4 regions of the Franconibacter daqui genome follow, and region 2 is predicted to be linked to each of the others. Evidence: predicted binding sites of a transcription regulator. Region 2 holds the regulator's gene; each other region holds the start of a gene.
The links. Region 2 encodes CRP, which controls carbon source genes, mostly activating them, when cyclic AMP is high. Its sites were predicted from a motif close to ATGTGANNNNNNTCACAT; they were not measured.
Positions count from the first base shown of each region.

Region 1: deoC (deoxyribose-phosphate aldolase) is a predicted target of CRP. The motif match lies at 2,432-2,449, and genes of this name have one in related genera.
Region 3: azuC (stress response protein AzuC) is a predicted target of CRP. The motif match lies at 1,808-1,825, and genes of this name have one in related genera.
Region 4: serA (phosphoglycerate dehydrogenase) is a predicted target of CRP. The motif match lies at 3,145-3,162, and genes of this name have one in related genera.

Region 1 covers NZ_BMKJ01000003.1:150,564-154,875, reverse strand. Annotated here, with positions in the region: gene deoB (phosphopentomutase) at 1-1, opposite strand, end outside; gene deoA (thymidine phosphorylase) at 54-1,376, opposite strand; gene deoC (deoxyribose-phosphate aldolase) at 1,432-2,211, opposite strand; gene IEX01_RS12970 (TatD family hydrolase) at 2,643-3,425, opposite strand; gene IEX01_RS12965 (patatin-like phospholipase family protein) at 3,422-4,312, opposite strand, start outside.
Region 2 covers NZ_BMKJ01000004.1:346,203-350,514, forward strand. Annotated here, with positions in the region: gene IEX01_RS15530 (YccS/YhfK family putative transporter) at 1-1,642, opposite strand, end outside; gene crp (cAMP-activated global transcriptional regulator CRP) at 1,707-2,339, opposite strand; gene IEX01_RS15540 (OsmC family protein) at 2,648-3,052, shown strand; gene IEX01_RS15545 (phosphoribulokinase) at 3,074-3,943, opposite strand; gene IEX01_RS15550 (YheU family protein) at 4,058-4,276, opposite strand; gene IEX01_RS15555 (hydrolase) at 4,277-4,312, opposite strand, start outside.
Region 3 covers NZ_BMKJ01000006.1:39,155-43,466, reverse strand. Annotated here, with positions in the region: gene IEX01_RS17495 (RpiB/LacA/LacB family sugar-phosphate isomerase) at 1-232, shown strand, start outside; gene IEX01_RS17490 (MFS transporter) at 272-1,693, opposite strand; gene azuC (stress response protein AzuC) at 1,908-1,991, shown strand; gene IEX01_RS17480 (DUF2766 family protein) at 2,129-2,377, shown strand; gene IEX01_RS17475 (anaerobic C4-dicarboxylate transporter) at 2,422-3,765, opposite strand; gene IEX01_RS17470 (non-heme ferritin-like protein) at 3,965-4,312, opposite strand, start outside.
Region 4 covers NZ_BMKJ01000002.1:394,875-399,186, reverse strand. Annotated here, with positions in the region: gene IEX01_RS11195 (YecA/YgfB family protein) at 1-329, opposite strand, end outside; gene zapA (cell division protein ZapA) at 493-822, shown strand; RNA gene ssrS (6S RNA) at 865-1,048, shown strand; gene IEX01_RS11180 (5-formyltetrahydrofolate cyclo-ligase) at 1,063-1,659, shown strand; gene serA (phosphoglycerate dehydrogenase) at 1,708-2,946, opposite strand; gene rpiA (ribose-5-phosphate isomerase RpiA) at 3,219-3,878, opposite strand; gene argP (DNA-binding transcriptional regulator ArgP) at 4,044-4,312, shown strand, end outside.

The DNA.
Region 1 (4,312 bases), on a different contig from region 2:
TATGTTCTCCGTACCTTTTGCGCTGTAAAAAAGTGATCAGATCAGTATGCCACTTATTGGCTGATTCTGCGATAGACAACCGGCGAGCTTTCCGGTGCGGCATCGTTAATTTTGATTGCCGCTTTTACCGCTTCCGCCGCCTGTTTCCAGTTCGCTTCACTGCTGGCGTGAATGATAGCCAGTGGACGCTCGCCATCGACCTTCTCGCCAAGGCGCGCCATGTCGGTGAAGCCGACGCTGTAGTCAATGCGGTCTGAGGCCTGGCGACGACCGCCGCCCATGGCAACCACCGCCATACCGAGCGCGCGGGTGTCCATTTCGCTGACGAAACCGGCGCGATCGGCGTAAACCGCTTTGCTCAACATCGCGGTCGGCAGGTAGCGATCGTAATTTTCAATAAAATCGCCCGGCCCTTTCTGCGCCGCGACCATACGGCCGAAGATTTCCGCCGCGCTGCCGTTATCCAGCACCGCCTGAAGCTTGCCGCGCGCATCGGCTTCGTCTTTCGCAAGCTGGCCGGAGATGAGCATTTCCACGCACAGCGCCATGGTCACTTCATACAGACGGGGATTGCGGTACTCGCCGGTCAGGAAGCGCACCGCTTCACGCACTTCTACCGCATTACCGGCGCTGGAAGCCAGCACCTGGTTCATGTCGGTAAGCAGCGCCGTGGTGCGCACGCCCGCGCCGTTGGCAACGCCGACAATCGCTTCCGCCAGCTCTTTTGAGAGCTCCCAGGTCGGCATAAACGCCCCGCTGCCGACCTTCACATCCATGACCAGCGCGTCCAGCCCTTCGGCGAGCTTTTTCGCAAGGATAGAGCCAGTAATAAGCGGAATAGAATCGACCGTGGCGGTAATGTCGCGGGTGGCATAAAAGCGCTTGTCGGCAGGCGCCAGCGAGTTGGTCTGGCCGATAATCGCCACGCCGACCTCTTTAATAATCTGACGGAAGCGGTTGTCGTCCGGGAAAATATCGAAGCCCGGAATGGCTTCCAGCTTGTCGAGCGTGCCGCCGGTATGGCCAAGGCCGCGCCCGGAAATCATGGGAATGTAGCCGCCGCAGGCCGCCACCATCGGGCCAAGCATCAGCGAAGTGACATCGCCCACGCCGCCGGTCGAGTGTTTATCAACAATCGGGCCATTCAGGTTAAGGCTCTTCCACTCCAGCACGGTTCCTGAGTCTCGCATCGCCATGGTCAGCGATACGCGTTCCGGCATCGTCATATCGTGAAAGAAAATGGTCATCGCCAGCGCGGCGATTTGCCCTTCGGAAACCGTATTATCGCGAATGCCGTTGATAAAAAAACGAATCTCTTCATCGCTCAGCGGCTGGCCATCGCGTTTTTTTCGAATAATTTCTTGTGCGAGAAACAAGGTAACCCCCTGACGTCATCAGGTTAAAAGCGGCGGTGGCCCGCCGCAGAAGAGATTAGTACTGGCTGGCGCTTTTGCCGTCGCCGTGGCCGAGCGCTTTCAGCAGGCTCGCCAGCAGGCTGGAAGCGCCGAAACGGTAGTGACGGGCATCAGCCCAGTCAGCGCCGAAAAGCGCATCCGCCACCGCCAGGTATTTAGCCGCGTCTTCCGCCGTGCGCACGCCGCCCGCCGGTTTGAAACCTACGCTGTCCTGAACGCCCATATCGCGGATCGTTTCCAGCATAATGCGGGCGCTTTCCGGCGTGGCGTTAACCGGTACTTTACCGGTAGACGTTTTAATGAAGTCGGCGCCCGCTTTGATAGCGATTTCTGACGCTTTGCGGATTAACGCTTCTTCTTTCAGCTCGCCAGTTTCGATGATGACTTTCAACAGCACGTTAGCCGCCGCGCACGCGTCTTTACAGGCTTTAACAAGGTCAAAACCCACCTGCTCATTGCCAGCGATAAGCGCGCGATACGGGAACACGACGTCCACTTCATCCGCGCCATACGCGATGGCCGCACGGGTTTCCGCCAGCGCTATCTCAATGTCGTCGTTGCCGTGCGGGAAGTTAGTCACGGTTGCGATACGAATATCCGGCGTCCCCTGCGCTTTCAGGGTTTTACGAGCAATCGGAATAAAGCGCGGATAAATGCAGATGGCGGCGGTGTTGCCAACCGGGGTTTTCGCCTGATGACAAAGCGCAATCACCTTTTCATCGGTGTCGTCATCATTCAGGGTAGTGAGATCCATCAGTTGCAGCGCACGCAGGCTGCTTTTGGTCAAATCAGTCATAAAAATCTCCAACAAAAAAACGTATCTCAGAGGAGAAACTCAACACGTTGGAGCGGGCTTGGTTCCATGAAGAGGCGTGGCGCTAACCGCCAACACGTTAAGATCCTTCTCACCGCCGTTCACCACAGGGGATGTTAGAATTTTAACATCAGCGCTGAAGATGATTTTGTGTCGCGTTTCACAATTTGAAAAGCATGGATTGCATTCGTACAACCATTATATGTGATTAACATAACACTATAACAGCCTGTACCCGGGCCATGTATTAAAAATAGCGTGCTCGCCTGCGTCAGATTGAGGCGACGGCAAATGTTATAATAGTAACATATGCTACAGCAGCGAGCGGTTTATCGCCGTTAGAGTGAAGCGTAGCAAACCCGCGTTACGCGCAGGCGAACACTCTTCACAGGAGAGAAGAAAAACGCCAGATTTCAGGCGGAAAAATCGAACAGCTGCAGGGTATTTTGCAAAATGGTGTCGGCAATCAGTTCAGGCGGCTCAGGGCGCAGCTCACAAAGGACGTCAAACACGCCGTTTACTCGTTCCGGACGATTCGGCTGCCCCTGAAAACCGTTGAGCGGCATATCAGGCGCGTCGGTTTCCAGAAGCAGCGCTGAAAGCGGCAATTGCGCAATGACGTTGCGTGTTTTACTGGCGCGGGGATAGGTGATAGTGCCGCCCACGCCAATACGATAGCCCATCTCGACAAAACGCTGCGCCTGTTGCAGGCTGCCCGCGAAACCGTGCACCACCCCTTTACGCGGCAGGTCGTGCCGCTTCAGATGCATCGCCAGCTTATCGTGAGTGCGACGGGAGTGAAGGATAACCGGCAGTTCATAACGTTTCGCCAGCTGCAACTGCGCATCGAGTATCGCTTCCTGGCGCTCAAAAAGCGGGTTCTCCATATAGAGATCGAGGCCAATCTCCCCTATCGCCACCATTTTCTGCGGCCGGTTTTGCAAGTGGTGTTCGAGCAACGCCAGCGCCGCGTCGTTATGTTTGTAAATCACGATGGGATGCAGACCGAGCGCGGCATGGATGCCTTTATGCTCCTCAGCAAGCGACAGCACAGTAGCGAAACGCTCGGCTTCAATGGCGGGTAAGATTATCTTCTCAACGCCTGCCTGTGCCGCCTGCGCAAGACTTCTCGCCTCGTCGCCGGGAAAAGGCGCAAAATCAAAATGGCAATGGGTGTCGATAAAGCGCCGCATCAGGCCAGATCCTCGTTATCAAAAGCCGCATCGTTAGCCTCCGGCGCAAAAAGCGGCGTCGTCGCGACCGCGTCGTTGGCAACGGTAGCTGGCGGCACCACGAGCGTAGGCGGCGTCGCCACCCGATGGCGATGCAGCGGCGGCTTCGAGGTCAGAAGCTTACCGACTGTCGCCAGGAAGTAACGCCCGCACAGACGGCCAGTTTTATAATCCGCCATCAGCGCCGGCAAACGGCTGCCAAGCGCCATGCTCATCAGCGGCTTAGGCGGGTAGATTTCAAAAATACGCAGCTTGCCGGGGGGCTTTTCAATAAATTCCTGAATGGCGCGATAGCTGGTTTCATGGTGCTGCACCAGGTTTAATAGCGGCTGCAGGCTGCTGTCAGTGAGCCAGCGCTCCATGCGCTTAAACCACTGCGGAGTGTAATACATTTGCGAAGGCACGGTGCGGATAACCACAAGCGTGGTTGCCCCTCTGCGCGCCGCTTCCTGCACCGGGATAGCGTCGCTGATGCCGCCATCCTGGTAGCTTACGCCATCCAGCATTACGCCTGTGCGATAAAAGCCCGGTATGGCGCTGGACGCGCGGATAATATCAAGCCATGTCTGGTTTTGCGGCGCAAAGTAGCCGGGTGAGTAATCGTCGCTTCGACAAGCGCACATGTAAAATTCTTTACCGGCGTCAAACAAACGCGCCGCGCTGTCCATCGCCAACGGCATTTTGCTTGAAGTCGCCTCCACCAACCAGTCAAGGTCGATAAGGTTGCCGCCCCGTACAAAACGAACGGGATCAAAAAATTCGCGGGTTGTGGTATAGCGTGTAATGACGCGCCGGGCATAGCCGGGCTGGTTACAGACATAAGCAGAGAGATTTTGGGCGCCGGCGGAAGT
Region 2 (4,312 bases):
CACGCATCCGCTGCCAGGCAAGCGGCGCAGGCTGCGGGTCGTCGCTCAGGATAAGGCGCAGCGCCTCCTGGTCCGCCTCCAGCGCGTCGTGGGCGTTCTGGCGCAGCAGCCCGCTTTGCCACTGCGGCCACAGCCAGACCATACCGCCGAAAGCGATAAAGCAACCAATCAACGTGTCGATAAGCCGGGTGACGATAAACTGTTCGCCGTTCAGCGACAGCAGCTGTAAGGAGTAAACCGCCGTCACCGTGAAGCCAATCATCGCCCAGCCATAGTTTTTGCGAAGGATAAGGTAGCTAATGAGCGTGATAGCCAGCATCACCAGCAGCATGTAGCCCTGCGGCACATGCAGGTGCAGCGTGACGCCCGCGATGATTAACCCCGCCAGCGTGCCGGCCGCTCGCTGGAGAATGCGCACCCGCGTCGCCCCGTAGCCATTCTGCGTCACAAACATTACGGTCATGAGGATCCAGTACGGTTTGGGCAGATGGAACGCGTTGCCAACGAGGCTTGCGATGCTCAGCATCACTCCCAGCCGTGCGGCGTTGCGCAAAGCGGCGGATTTGAGCGAAAGGTAGCTTTTCAGCGCCGGGAATAGCGGCAGCCGTTTCTGCCGGTCGGCCATCAGGTCGCGGGCATAGAGTGGGCGCTGCGTGCGCAGGATGCGGGCGATGCGACTGAAGTGGTATTCGCAGAAATGCCCTACAAGGTTGTCCGGGTGCTGGCGGGCGATTTTCTCCAGCGCGGCGATTTGCTTATCCATGGCGAAACGCTGCGGATAACGATGGTAGAGGATGTCGTCGGCCATGACGCGCAGTCGCGCGCTGATGGTCTGTGCGTTCCAGCGGATCACCGCCTCGGCGTGGCTGCGCTCCACCAGCTTTTGCACCTCCTCCGGCTGATGCAGGCTGACCGAAATATGTTCTTGCAAATCCAGCGCCATCTGGAAGGTGCGCAGCAGACGCTTATAGCCGCTCTGTTTCCCGGCCGCCAGCATGTGCAACTGCTGGTAGCACTGGCTGATAAGGTCCACCACTTTTTGCTGATGCGTAAGCAGCGGGGGCAGGGCGGTCTCCGGGTCGGTATGCTGCGTCAGCAGGTTATATTTCGCTTCGCAATAGTCCGCCAGCTGGCGATACAGCAAGCTTAGCGACTCGCGAAGCGGCTGCTCGCGCCACAGCCAGAACCAGAACCAGTTAAACAGCCCGTACCAGAGCGTGCCGAAAATATAGAGCAGGATAGGCTCCCAGACCGGCATGTTCCCCGCAAGGCTTAGCGTAAAAATAGCGGCGATAAGCGAAGCGGGCAGCAGCCGGGCATGCAGCGAGCTTATCTCCGCCGTCACGCCAAGCAGCAGCGCCATGCCTAAAAAGATAAGCGGCAGCGGCAGATTGTCCGCCAGTAACAGTTGCACGGTAAAACTGCTGACGGCAAAGAGCGAAGCGCCGACCGCCAGACGTTTGAAAAAGCGCTTGTGGGGCGTATCGAGCCCGGCGATGTTGCAGCAGGCAGGCACCAGCGAAAAAAGCAGGCCCTGTTGCAGATGGCCCAGCAGTAACCCAACCGCCACCGGCAGACACAGGATCAGCGTCTGGCGCAGGGCGTAGTTCACTTCCGGGTGATAAATGAGACGGCGAAACATAGAGGTAAGTGTAGAAACAAAAACGGCGTGTTACCGAAGCGACACGCCGTTTTTTTAAGGCGGCTTAGCGGGTGCCGTAAACCACGATGGTCTTACCGTGCGCGGAGATCAGGTTTTGATCTTCAAGCATTTTCAGGATGCGGCCAACGGTTTCGCGGGAGCAGCCCACGATCTGGCCGATTTCCTGACGGGTGATTTTAATCTGCATGCCGTCGGGATGGGTCATGGCGTCCGGCTGTTTCGCCAGGTTGAGCAACGTCTGGGCGATGCGGCCCGTTACGTCGAGGAACGCCAGGTTGCCGACTTTTTCAGAGGTGACTTGCAGACGACGCGCCATCTGCGAAGAGAGGCGCATCAGGATGTCCGGGTTCACCTGGATAAGCTGGCGGAATTTTTTATAGGAAATCTCGGCGACTTCGCAAGCGGTCTTGGCGCGAACCCAGGCGCTGCGCTCCTGGCCCTCTTCAAACAGGCCCAGTTCGCCGATAAAGTCTCCCTGATTCAGATACGAGAGGATCATCTCCTTGCCCTCTTCGTCTTTGATCAGCACTGCCACTGAGCCTTTAACGATGTAATACAACGTTTCCGCTTTTTCACCCTGGTGAATCAGCGTGCTCTTCGATGGGTACTTATGAATGTGGCAATGTGACAAGAACCATTCGAGAGTCGGGTCTGTTTGCGGTTTGCCAAGCACCATGCGCTGTTATCCTCTGTTTAAACTGGCTCCAAAGACGGGGCGCGGGTCCCCCATCTGGCTTTGCAATCATTATCTTCCCGCATCCCGGGAAGTTGGCTGTCCATGTCGTCGCAGCCGGTAAATTGTCTTGTCCTCTGCATACATGCATAACATCAATGTATCGCCGCAGCATCCAGACTGTTTTAGCATAGCTTTTCATGGGTGTCTTCTATTGTCTCGTTTCAGCTTGACGCAGGTCGCCCTTCCGTTGCCTCTTTCGCAACTGGCGCGTAATCTGTCAAAAATTTTTATACATCGGAGTGATGATTATGCAGGCACGAGTAAAGTGGGTTGAGGGATTGACGTTTCTGGGCGAATCCGCTTCAGGGCACCAAATCCTGATGGACGGCAATTCCGGCGATAAAGCGCCAAGCCCGATGGAAATGGTGCTGATGGCGGCGGGCGGTTGCAGCGCTATCGACGTGGTGTCTATTTTGCAAAAAGGGCGTCATGACGTTCAGGATTGCGAAGTGAAACTGACCTCAGAACGCCGCGAAGAAGCGCCGCGGTTGTTCACTCACATTAACCTGCACTTTATCGTAACGGGTAAGGCGCTGAAGGAGGCGGCCGTGGCGCGCGCGGTGGATCTCTCCGCTGAGAAATATTGCTCTGTGGCGCTGATGCTCGGCAAAGCGGTCAACATCACCCACTCTTATGAGGTGGTAGAGGTCTGACTCGGGGCGGCGTCAGCCGCCTTATTCAATTTTTTTCCCTTCCATCAATCGCTGCACCAGCGGCAGCATGATTAATTCCATCGCCAGCCCCATCTTGCCGCCGGGAACGACAAGCGTATTGATGTGAGAAATGAAGGAACCCTGAAGCATGGCGAGCAGCCAGGGGTAATCGATGTCTTCAAGGTTGCGAAAGTGGATAACCACGAAGCTTTCATCGAGCGAAGGAATGCCTTTCGCCGCGAAGGGGTTCGACGTATCCACTGTCGGCACGCGCTGGAAGTTAATATGGGTGCGGGAAAACTGCGGCGTGATGTAGTTAATGTAATCTTCCATTGATCGCACCACGGAATCCATCACCGCCTCGCGCGAATGCCCTCGCTCGCTGGTATCGCGAATCAGCTTCTGGATCCACTCAAGGTTGACGATAGGCACTACGCCCACCAGCAAATCCACATGCTGCGCCACATTGTGATGCGGCGTGACCACGCCGCCGTGCAACCCTTCATAAAACAGCACGTCGGTAGGCTCCGGCAGCGGCTGCCAGGGCGTAAAGGTGCCCGGCACCTGGTTCCACGGCACCGCTTCATCATAGGTATGCAGGTATTTGCGCGATTTCCCCTGGCCGCTGCGTCCATACTCGATAAAGGTTTGTTCAAGCAGGCCAAAGTCGTTGGCGTCGGGGCCAAAATAGCTGATATGCCGGCCTAAATCGCGCGCCTTGCGGATAGCCATATCCATTTCCGGGCGCGTATAGCGGTGAAAGCTGTCGCCTTCCACTTCCGCAGCATGAAGGTTTAGCTGAGCGAAGATCTTACGAAACGCAAGGCTGGTGGTGGTCGTGCCTGCGCCGCTGGAACCTGTAACGGCGATAACCGGGTGTCTTGATGACATAGCGAGAACTCCATGGATACGCGAAAAAGGTACGCCACTGACGCCAGCGTTCCGGCGCTGGCGGAATAGTTTGCTTCGCTCTGGCGTCAGCCTGACAACAAGTCAGGCTGACCATCAGCCACGGAACTGCCCGCGCGGCATGATATTGACCGTTTCGTGCAGTTCAGACCACACCAGAACGGCTTCGCCGTTCTGTAATTGCCGCTTAACGTCGGCCACTTTTTGTTCGAGCGAACGTTCATGTTCACCATAATCGGTGCCTTCGCGCAAGACAAACGCTTCAATCAGGTTGTCCAGCGTCTCGGGCGGTAGGTCTTGCCAGGGAATGATCATTTATCGGTCCAGATAAGTCGTTAACCAGTCGGGAAT
Region 3 (4,312 bases), on a different contig from region 2:
TCGTAAAGGCGAGGGTTATCCGCCGGAGCGTAAAGAGCCGCAGGTACGCAACGCGGGCATCCTTAACCAGGTGAAAGCCGCCGTCGTGAAAGAGAACTATCTGGATACCCTGCGTGCTATCGACCGCGAGCTGGTAAAAACGGCAGTTTCTGGCGAGCGTTTCCAGAAATGCTTCTTTGAGAACTGCCAGAACAAAGAGATTGAAGCTTTCGTACGCGAAGTACTGGGCTGATTTTTATCACACGAAAACCAGCGCCCGGGCGCTGGTTTTTTATGAACGTTTTTCAGAAACCGCCGCTCCGGCCTGACGCGCCAGACGCAGCGTATCGATTAATCCCACCAGACAAATCAGCGCAATCCAGACAAACGCCAGACGAAAACTCACACCCGGCAGGCTTTCCAGCGAAAACCAGCGGCTCACCAGTTCACCAAGCCGGATGCCAATCGCCCCAAGCGTAATGCCAAGCCCGACCGCCAGTTGCGTGGCGGTGCTGAACAGCGTATTGGCGTAGCTCATCTGTGGCGAAGGCACATCGGCGAAGGCGAGGGTGCTAACTCCCGTAAACTGAATAGAGCGAAAAACGCCGCCCAGATAAAGAATGACCAGTATCAGCCAGAGGGGCGTTTGCGGCGTCAGAAACGCACAGGCGAGCAACGCCGCCACGTTCAGCAGGCCGTTTATCAGCAGCAATTTCTTAAACCCCAGCGTGCGGATAAGCGGCGTAGTGGCTGGTTTTATCATGAGGTTACCGGCAAACACCGCCAGCACCAGCAAGCCCGAGTGAAATGCATCCATGCCGAAGCCCACCTGGAACAGCAGCGGTAATAAGAAGGGCACAGCGCTGATGGAGGCGCGGAACAGCGAGCCGCCAAGCATCGTTACGCGAAAGGTCTGCACCCGCATCGCGTCAAGACGAATCAAAGGATAGCGTGCGCGCTGAAAATGACGCAGCGCAAACCACAGCGCGCCGCCGCCAGCGACCAGCAACGCGCCAGCAAGCGTGAGATCCGGCTGCTCTGTGCCAAGGAGCTCCATCATGTAGACCAGTGCAACCATCGCCACGGCAGTCGCGATAAAGCCTTGCGTATCGAAAGGTCGACGCTCCTCTTCGCGAATATCTGGAATAATGCGTAACGCAAGCCACATCGCCAGCAGTCCAGGCGGCAGGTTGATAAAGAAGATCCAGCGCCAGGTGGCGTAGCTGGTGATAAAGCCGCCCAGCGGCGGGCCAATAATCGGGGCGACCAGCGCGGGCCAGGTAAGGGTGGCGATAGCGCCTATCAGCTGATGTTTGGGCGTAGTGCGCAGCACCGCTAATCGCCCGACAGGCACCATCAGCGCGCCGCCCACGCCCTGCAAAATACGCATGGCGACAAAAACTTCCAGGCTTTCAGCGAGGCCGCAAAGCACCGAAGCGAGAGTAAAAATACCCAGCGCAATCGTAAACACCACGCGGGCGCCGAAGCGGTCCGCTATCCAGCCGCTGGCGGGGATCAGCACGGCAAGCGTAAGCAGGTAAGCGCTGATGCCAATATTGAGATCTACCGCCTGCACGCCAAAGGTGCGGGCCATCTCCGGCAGCGCTGTGGCGATAACGGTGCCGTCGAGAAACTCCATAAAAAAGGCGCCTGCCACCAGCAGGGCCGCAGGTGAAAGACCGCGTCTTGTCGTCGCGCCTGCGCTACCACTCATCGCTACCGTCCCGTTTAAAAAAAATGAGTAAATTTATACCTGTCAGTTTAAAAGGTAACTGATGGATTTATTTATGTTTTTTTAACAAATATGCGCAAAACGTTAACTTTATTGGTGTGATATTCATCACAAACTGGTTGATTTTTGTGATGGTGGTCATATTATTAGCCCATCGCAACACGTTATCTGCATAAAAACAAATTCGGAGCACATCATGAAATTCCGTAAAATCCTGAAAAGCATGTTCGAAAACTACTGCAAGACTTTCAAAGACGTACCGCCAGGCGCTATGTTCTGATAAAAAAACCTGCTTCGGCAGGTTTTTTTGTGCTTTCACTTTATCTCTCCTTTTCCGTTTCGACTACCTCCGCGTTTTACTACCGTTTTTCCCGAGGTGCCGCTACTATGGCCGCCACGAAACGTAAGGAGTGAGAAATGTCGAAAGTTTTTACCGCCGAAGAAGAGCTGCAATCTGACATCGTAGCGTGCCAGCTGGTTATCAAGCAGATCCTGGATGTCATTGACGTGATTGCGCCGGTTGAAGTGCGTGAGAAGATGGCGAACCAGCTTAAGGCTATCGATTTTACCGGTCATCCTGCCGCCGATGCGGTTACGCTGCGCGCGGTACAAAAAGCGGTGGCGTTGATTGAGCTGAAATTCACCCCACAAAACGAAGCGCATTAATAAAACGGCCTCCTGTGAGGCCGTTTTGCTATCTTTCACGGTAATTAAAAGAAAAGCTGTACCAGCATGTAGCTGGCTGCGCAGGCGCAGCTTACGCCAATCAGTCCCGGCAGAATAAAGCTGTGGTTGAGAATGAATTTGCCGATGCGCGTGGTGCCGGAACGGTCAAAGCCGATGCAGGCGAGGTCGCTTGGGTAGGTTGGTAAAATAAAGTAGCCGTAAGAGGCAGGGAAGAAGGCCACCAGCATTTTGGGCTCCACGCCCAGCATCAGCCCCATGGGGGCGACGGCCGTCAACGCCGCCGCCTGGCTGTTCACCAGCTTCGACACCAAAAAAAGCACCAGCGCATATGTCCACGGATGGCTTTGCACGACGCCTTCCAGCGCCAGTTTCAGCCCTTCCAGGTGCGCCTGAAAAAAGGTGTCGCTCATCCAGGCGACGCCAAACACCGAGAAAATCGCCACCATGCCCGCTTTAAATACTGCGCCGCTGGAGATAGTGGCGGCATTCACTTTACACACCACCAACATGACCGCGCCGGCAATCAACATCATCATCTGAATCACAAGGTTCATGGAAAGCGGCTTCAGCGCGCCTTTGATTTCAAATGCCGGGCGCAGCGCGGGCAGCGCGCCGAGCAACACAACGACCAGGATGCCGGTAAAAAAGATCCAGGTTGACCAGTAGGCTTCGCGAGGGAAGCGCTGGTTCATCAGCGTCTCGCTGGCGCCGTAAATGTAGTCGCGCTGTTTGGGATCGCGAATACGGGCCTGGAAAGCATCGTCGTCCGCCAGGTCTTTACCCCGGCGCAGGCTCCAGAGCGCGGCGATCAGCACGCCAAACAGCGAGGCAGGCACCGAAACCGCGAGAATTTCCAGAATCCCCCATGCCTGACCTACGCCATGCCGGGCGCCGATAATGGAGACCAGCGACACCACGGCCACCGAAACAGGAGAGGCGGTAATCGCCATCTGCGAGGCAATCGAGGCCACCGCCATCGGCCGCTCCGGGCGGATGTTCTTTTTCAGCGCAATGTCCGCGATGATGGGAAACATGGTGTAAACGACGTGGCCGGTGCCGCACAAAAACGTCAGCGACCAGGTGGTGAAAGGGGCGAGCAGGGTAATGTGCTGCGGGTGGCGGCGCAGCAGTTTTTCGGCAAACTGCATCATCACGTTCAGCCCGCCTGCGGTTTGCAGCGTGGCGGCGCAGCCGATGACCGCAAGGATGGTGAGCATCACGTCCACCGGCGGCTTGCCGGGCTCAAGGCCAAAAACAAAGGTCAGGATAAAAAGACCGACGCCGCTGATTAAACCGAGCCCCATGCCGCCAAAACGCGTACCCACTAACAGACAAAGAATAATGACTATAAATTCAATGGTTATCATAACTGTCCCTGGCTAATAAAATAAAAACAACACAAATCATCACATATTGTGTGGTTAATCATTGGGAGCCAGATCAGAAATGTTAAGCGCGCTTCGTTTGTTAATAGTTACAACATACTATTAGGTGGGCATTCATAGCTTAGCGCCGCAGGCGAGCAAAAGCCCGAACTAAGCCGGGCCAGGGAGGGGTGGGGCAATATTAAACAGAAGAGTGATGTTCGTAATTTACCAGGTTGAGAAAGCCTCGATCGGTATCTGCCAGCGGCACGCCTTCGCGCGAGGCGACGCGAACCTCTTCCAGCAGCGCCTGTAAAAACTGTCTGTTCTCAGCATGACTGGCGGCCAGCGACTCCAGCACGCGGCATGTGGCGTCGTCGTGACAATCTTTTGCCAGAAGCGTGAGATCAGAAAGGCTTGCGCTCCGTTGTTTAAGATCCTCAAGGGTACGCAGGAACAGTTCTTCCAGCGAACGGCAGTCGCAGGCGGAAACGGGAGTTGCGCCAATGATCGGGTCGGCGCCTTCCTGCTTCATATAGTCGAATAGCGA
Region 4 (4,312 bases), on a different contig from region 2:
TTCACCCAGCCCGCCAGCGCGTCGGCGCGGTCGAAGACGCTGACGTCGTCGCCTTCCGGCAAATAAAGCTGAAACAGAAAACCGTCATCCTCCAGGTTGTCGCTGGTCGCGGCGTGCATCTCGCGCAGCGCCTGCGCAAGTTGCTGCCCAAACGCCAACCCCTCGTTAGTGAGGTCATGCAGCAGCGGCTGCCAGCTGCTGTCCTGGTTGCCGCCGCACAGCATTCCGCTGATGAGACCGTGCATTTCCGCAGGGGTCAGCCCCACGCCTTGTTGGTTAAGCAACTGGCCGAGCTCGCCGTAGCGAGGCATTTGGTTCTGTATAGACATGCGCATTCATCGTCGTTGAGGGGATATTCATGGTATGCTACCACTCTGGACCCTGGTGATACCAGAAAAGGGCTTGTATCTCCCTATCAGGGTAGCTATAGTGTCGCCCCTTCGCCGCCCCGGAAGGCGCGAACGGCAGGTGAATCAACAGCAGGAAGGTGGAATGTCTGCACAACCAGTCGATATCCAAATTTTTGGTCGTTCACTGCGGGTGAATTGTCCGCCAGAGCAGCGGGATGCACTAAATCAGGCGGCGGAAGATCTGAATCAACGGTTGCAAGATCTGAAAGTTCGCACTAGAGTCACCAATACTGAGCAACTGGTTTTCATCGCGGCGTTGAACGTCTGTTATGAGCTGGCTCAGGAAAAGACCAAAACCCGTGATTACGCAGCCAGCATGGAACAGCGTATTCGGATGCTCCAGCAGACCATCGAGCAAGCATTGCTTGAGCAAGGTCGCATAAGTGAGAGAACGGGACCAAAGTTTGAATAATACTTTATGGTCTACTATGGTAGAGTGACCGTGAAGAAAAAAATTTCTCTGAGATGTTCGCAAGTGGGCCAGTCCCCTGAGCCGATATTTCAAAAAAACAGAATGTGACGCTCCACGGTTGGTGAGCATGCTCGGTTCGTCCGAGAAGCCTGAAAACCGTGACGACGCATTCACCTTGAACCGCGGGTTCAAGGGTTACAGCCTACGGCGGCATCTCGGAGATTCCCCACTTTTACTACCATGACGCAACGGCCAGTTACTCCCGAACTCAGACAGCAAATCCGCAAAGAAATCCGTCAGTTACGCCGTGCTATTACGCCCGAACAGCAAACGCGATTTGCTCAACAGGCCGCTGCCCGAATGATGGCTTATGCGCCCGTGGTGGAAGCGAAAACCGTAGCGGCGTTTCTCTCTTTTGATGGCGAACTCGATACCCGCCCGCTGATAGAAGGACTCTGGCGCGCCGGTAAGCACGTTTACCTGCCTGTGCTTCACCCCTTCAGTCCCGGTAATCTGCTTTTTCTGCGCTACTTTCCGCACAGCGAACTGATGCTGAATCGTCTGAAAATTTACGAGCCGCCGCTCGATGTCCGCCACGTGTTGCCGCTAAGCGAACTGGATGTGCTGGTCACGCCGCTGGTCGCTTTTGACGCACAGGGGCAACGTCTTGGCATGGGCGGCGGCTTTTACGACCGTACACTGCAAAACTGGCGCAGCCATGAGCTGTGGCCGGTGGGTTACGCCCATGATTGCCAGCAGGTGGCCTCGCTTCCCGTTGAAGAATGGGATATCCCGCTGCCCGCCGTCGTCACGCCTGAAAAGATCTGGACGTGGTAAGCGCCCAACAAAAAGCCCGCCGAAGCGGGCTTTTTTATGGCTCTTTTATCAGTACAGCAGACGAGCGCGAATGGTGCCTGCAATCGCCTTCATGCTTTGCAGCGCTTTGTTCGCCACATCTTCTTCGGCATCAATGTCGATAACCACATAACCCATCTGCGGCGTGGTTTGCAGGAACTGGGCGGCAATGTTAATGCCCTGCTCGGCGAAGATCTGGTTGATAGCGGTCAGCACGCCAGGACGGTTTTCGTGAATATGCAGCAGGCGGCTTACCGTGCCGCCGTGCAGCGGCAGCGAAACTTCCGGGAAGTTAACGGCAGAGAGCGTTGAACCGTTGTCGGAGTATTTCACCAGCTTGCCCGCGACTTCGAGACCGATGTTCTCCTGCGCTTCCTGCGTGGAGCCGCCGATGTGCGGCGTCAGAATAACGTTATCGAATTCGCACAGGGGGGAGTTGAACGGATCGCTGTTAGTGGCAGGCTCCGTCGGGAAAACGTCAATCGCCGCGCCCGCGAGGTGCTTGCGCGACAGCGCGTCGCACAGCGCCGGGATATCAACCACGGTGCCGCGCGCGGCGTTGATCAGCAGCGCGCCCGGCTTCATCAACGAGAGCTGTTCTGCGCCAATCATATTTTTCGTTGAGGCGTTTTCCGGCACGTGCAGGCTGACCACATCGCTCATGTTCAGCAGATCGGAAAGATGCTGAACCTGCGTGGCGTTACCAAGCGGCAGTTTGCTTTCAATGTCGTAGAAATAAACATGCATGCCCAGCGCTTCCGCCAGGATGCCCAACTGGGTGCCGATGTGGCCGTAGCCGATGATGCCAAGCTTTTTGCCGCGCGCTTCATAAGAGCCCGCCGCCTGTTTGTTCCAGATGCCGCGGTGCGCTTTGGCGTTCGCTTCCGGAATGCCGCGCAGCAGCAGCAGCAGTTCGCCGATCACCAGCTCCGCTACGGAACGGGTATTAGAAAAAGGCGCGTTAAAGACCGGAATACCGCGTTTCGCCGCCGCGTTCAGGTCAACCTGATTGGTGCCGATGCAGAAGCAACCTACCGCTACCAGTTTTTCCGCTGCGGCGAAAATCTCTTCGGTCAGATGGGTACGGGATCGCAGGCCAATAAAGTGAGCGTCACGGATCGACTCTTTCAGCGCATCGCTGTCCAGCGCGCCTTTGTGGTATTCGATATTGGTATAACCCGCTGCGCGCAGGCTATCGATGGCTTTCTGGTGCACGCCTTCCACCAGCAAGAATTTAATTTTGTCTTTCTCCAGTGATACTTTTGCCATTTCCCGACCCTGTCTTGTCTTATCAGATTGTGTACTGAGCAATAAGTCAGCCTTCTGCCAACATATCAAAATTTGCGGGTCCGGCAATATGAACGTTTGCGTCAGCGTCCTGAAGAAAAGTCACGCAGTGCAGAAAGGCAGAAGAAAATATTGTGTGGCAGAAATATGACGGCAGAAATGGAAAAGCAGAGACGACGAATGTGACATATGTCACCAAATTTCGCGGTTAAGATTTTTTTACCCTGGCGGGGCGCGCGAGCGCCCCGGTCAGATCATTTCACGATGGTCTTGACACCTTCCGACGTGCCGATAAGCGCAACGTCCGCGCCGCGGTTAGCAAAAAGGCCCACGGTGACGACGCCTGGAATCGCGTTGATCGCATTCTCCAGCGCAACAGGCTCCATGATAGAGAGGCCGTGGACATCCAGAATGACGTTGCCGTTATCGGTCACCACGCCCTGGCGGTATTCCGGACGGCCGCCCAGTTTCACCAGCTGACGGGCTACTGCGCTTCGCGCCATCGGGATAACCTCAACCGGCAGCGGGAAGTTGCCGAGGATATCGACCTGCTTTGACGCATCGGCGATACAGATGAACTTTTCCGCCACCGAGGCGATGATTTTTTCACGCGTCAGCGCCGCGCCGCCGCCTTTAATCATTTGCATCTGGCCGTTTATCTCATCAGCGCCGTCGACATAAATGCCGAGCGAATCCACCTCGTTGAGATCGTAAACGTGAATGCCGAGACTTTTCAGTTTGGCGGTGGAAGCGTCCGAGCTTGATACCGCGCCATCAATCTGATTTTTGATGGTGCCGAGCGCGTCGATAAAATGCGCCGCCGTGGAGCCGGTGCCCACGCCGACAATCGTTCCCGGCTGCACATACTGAAGCGCGGCCCAGCCCACTGCTTTTTTCAGTTCATCCTGCGTCATGATCTTTTGCCTGTGTGTGAAAACTGTGGCGCATTATAGAACAGGCTCGCTGAAAAAGACTCCTTCCGTCAGGCATACTGCTCCGATGATTGCGGTTTCTGCCTGTGCCTGGCAAAAATTTATGTCATAGTGCGAAACATTACGATTCAGGAGCATGCTAAAAAGATGAAACGCCCGGACTACAGGACACTACAGGCGCTGGATGCGGTCATTCGTGAACGCGGGTTTGAGCGCGCCGCGCAAAAGCTGTGTATCACCCAGTCCGCCGTGTCGCAACGCATCAAGCAACTGGAAAACATGTTTGGCCAGCCTTTGCTGGTTCGCACCGTGCCGCCGCGCCCTACCGAACAGGGCCAGAAGCTGCTGGCGTTGCTGCGTCAGGTGGAGTTGCTGGAGGATGAATGGCTCGGCGACGAACAGACGGGCGCGACTCC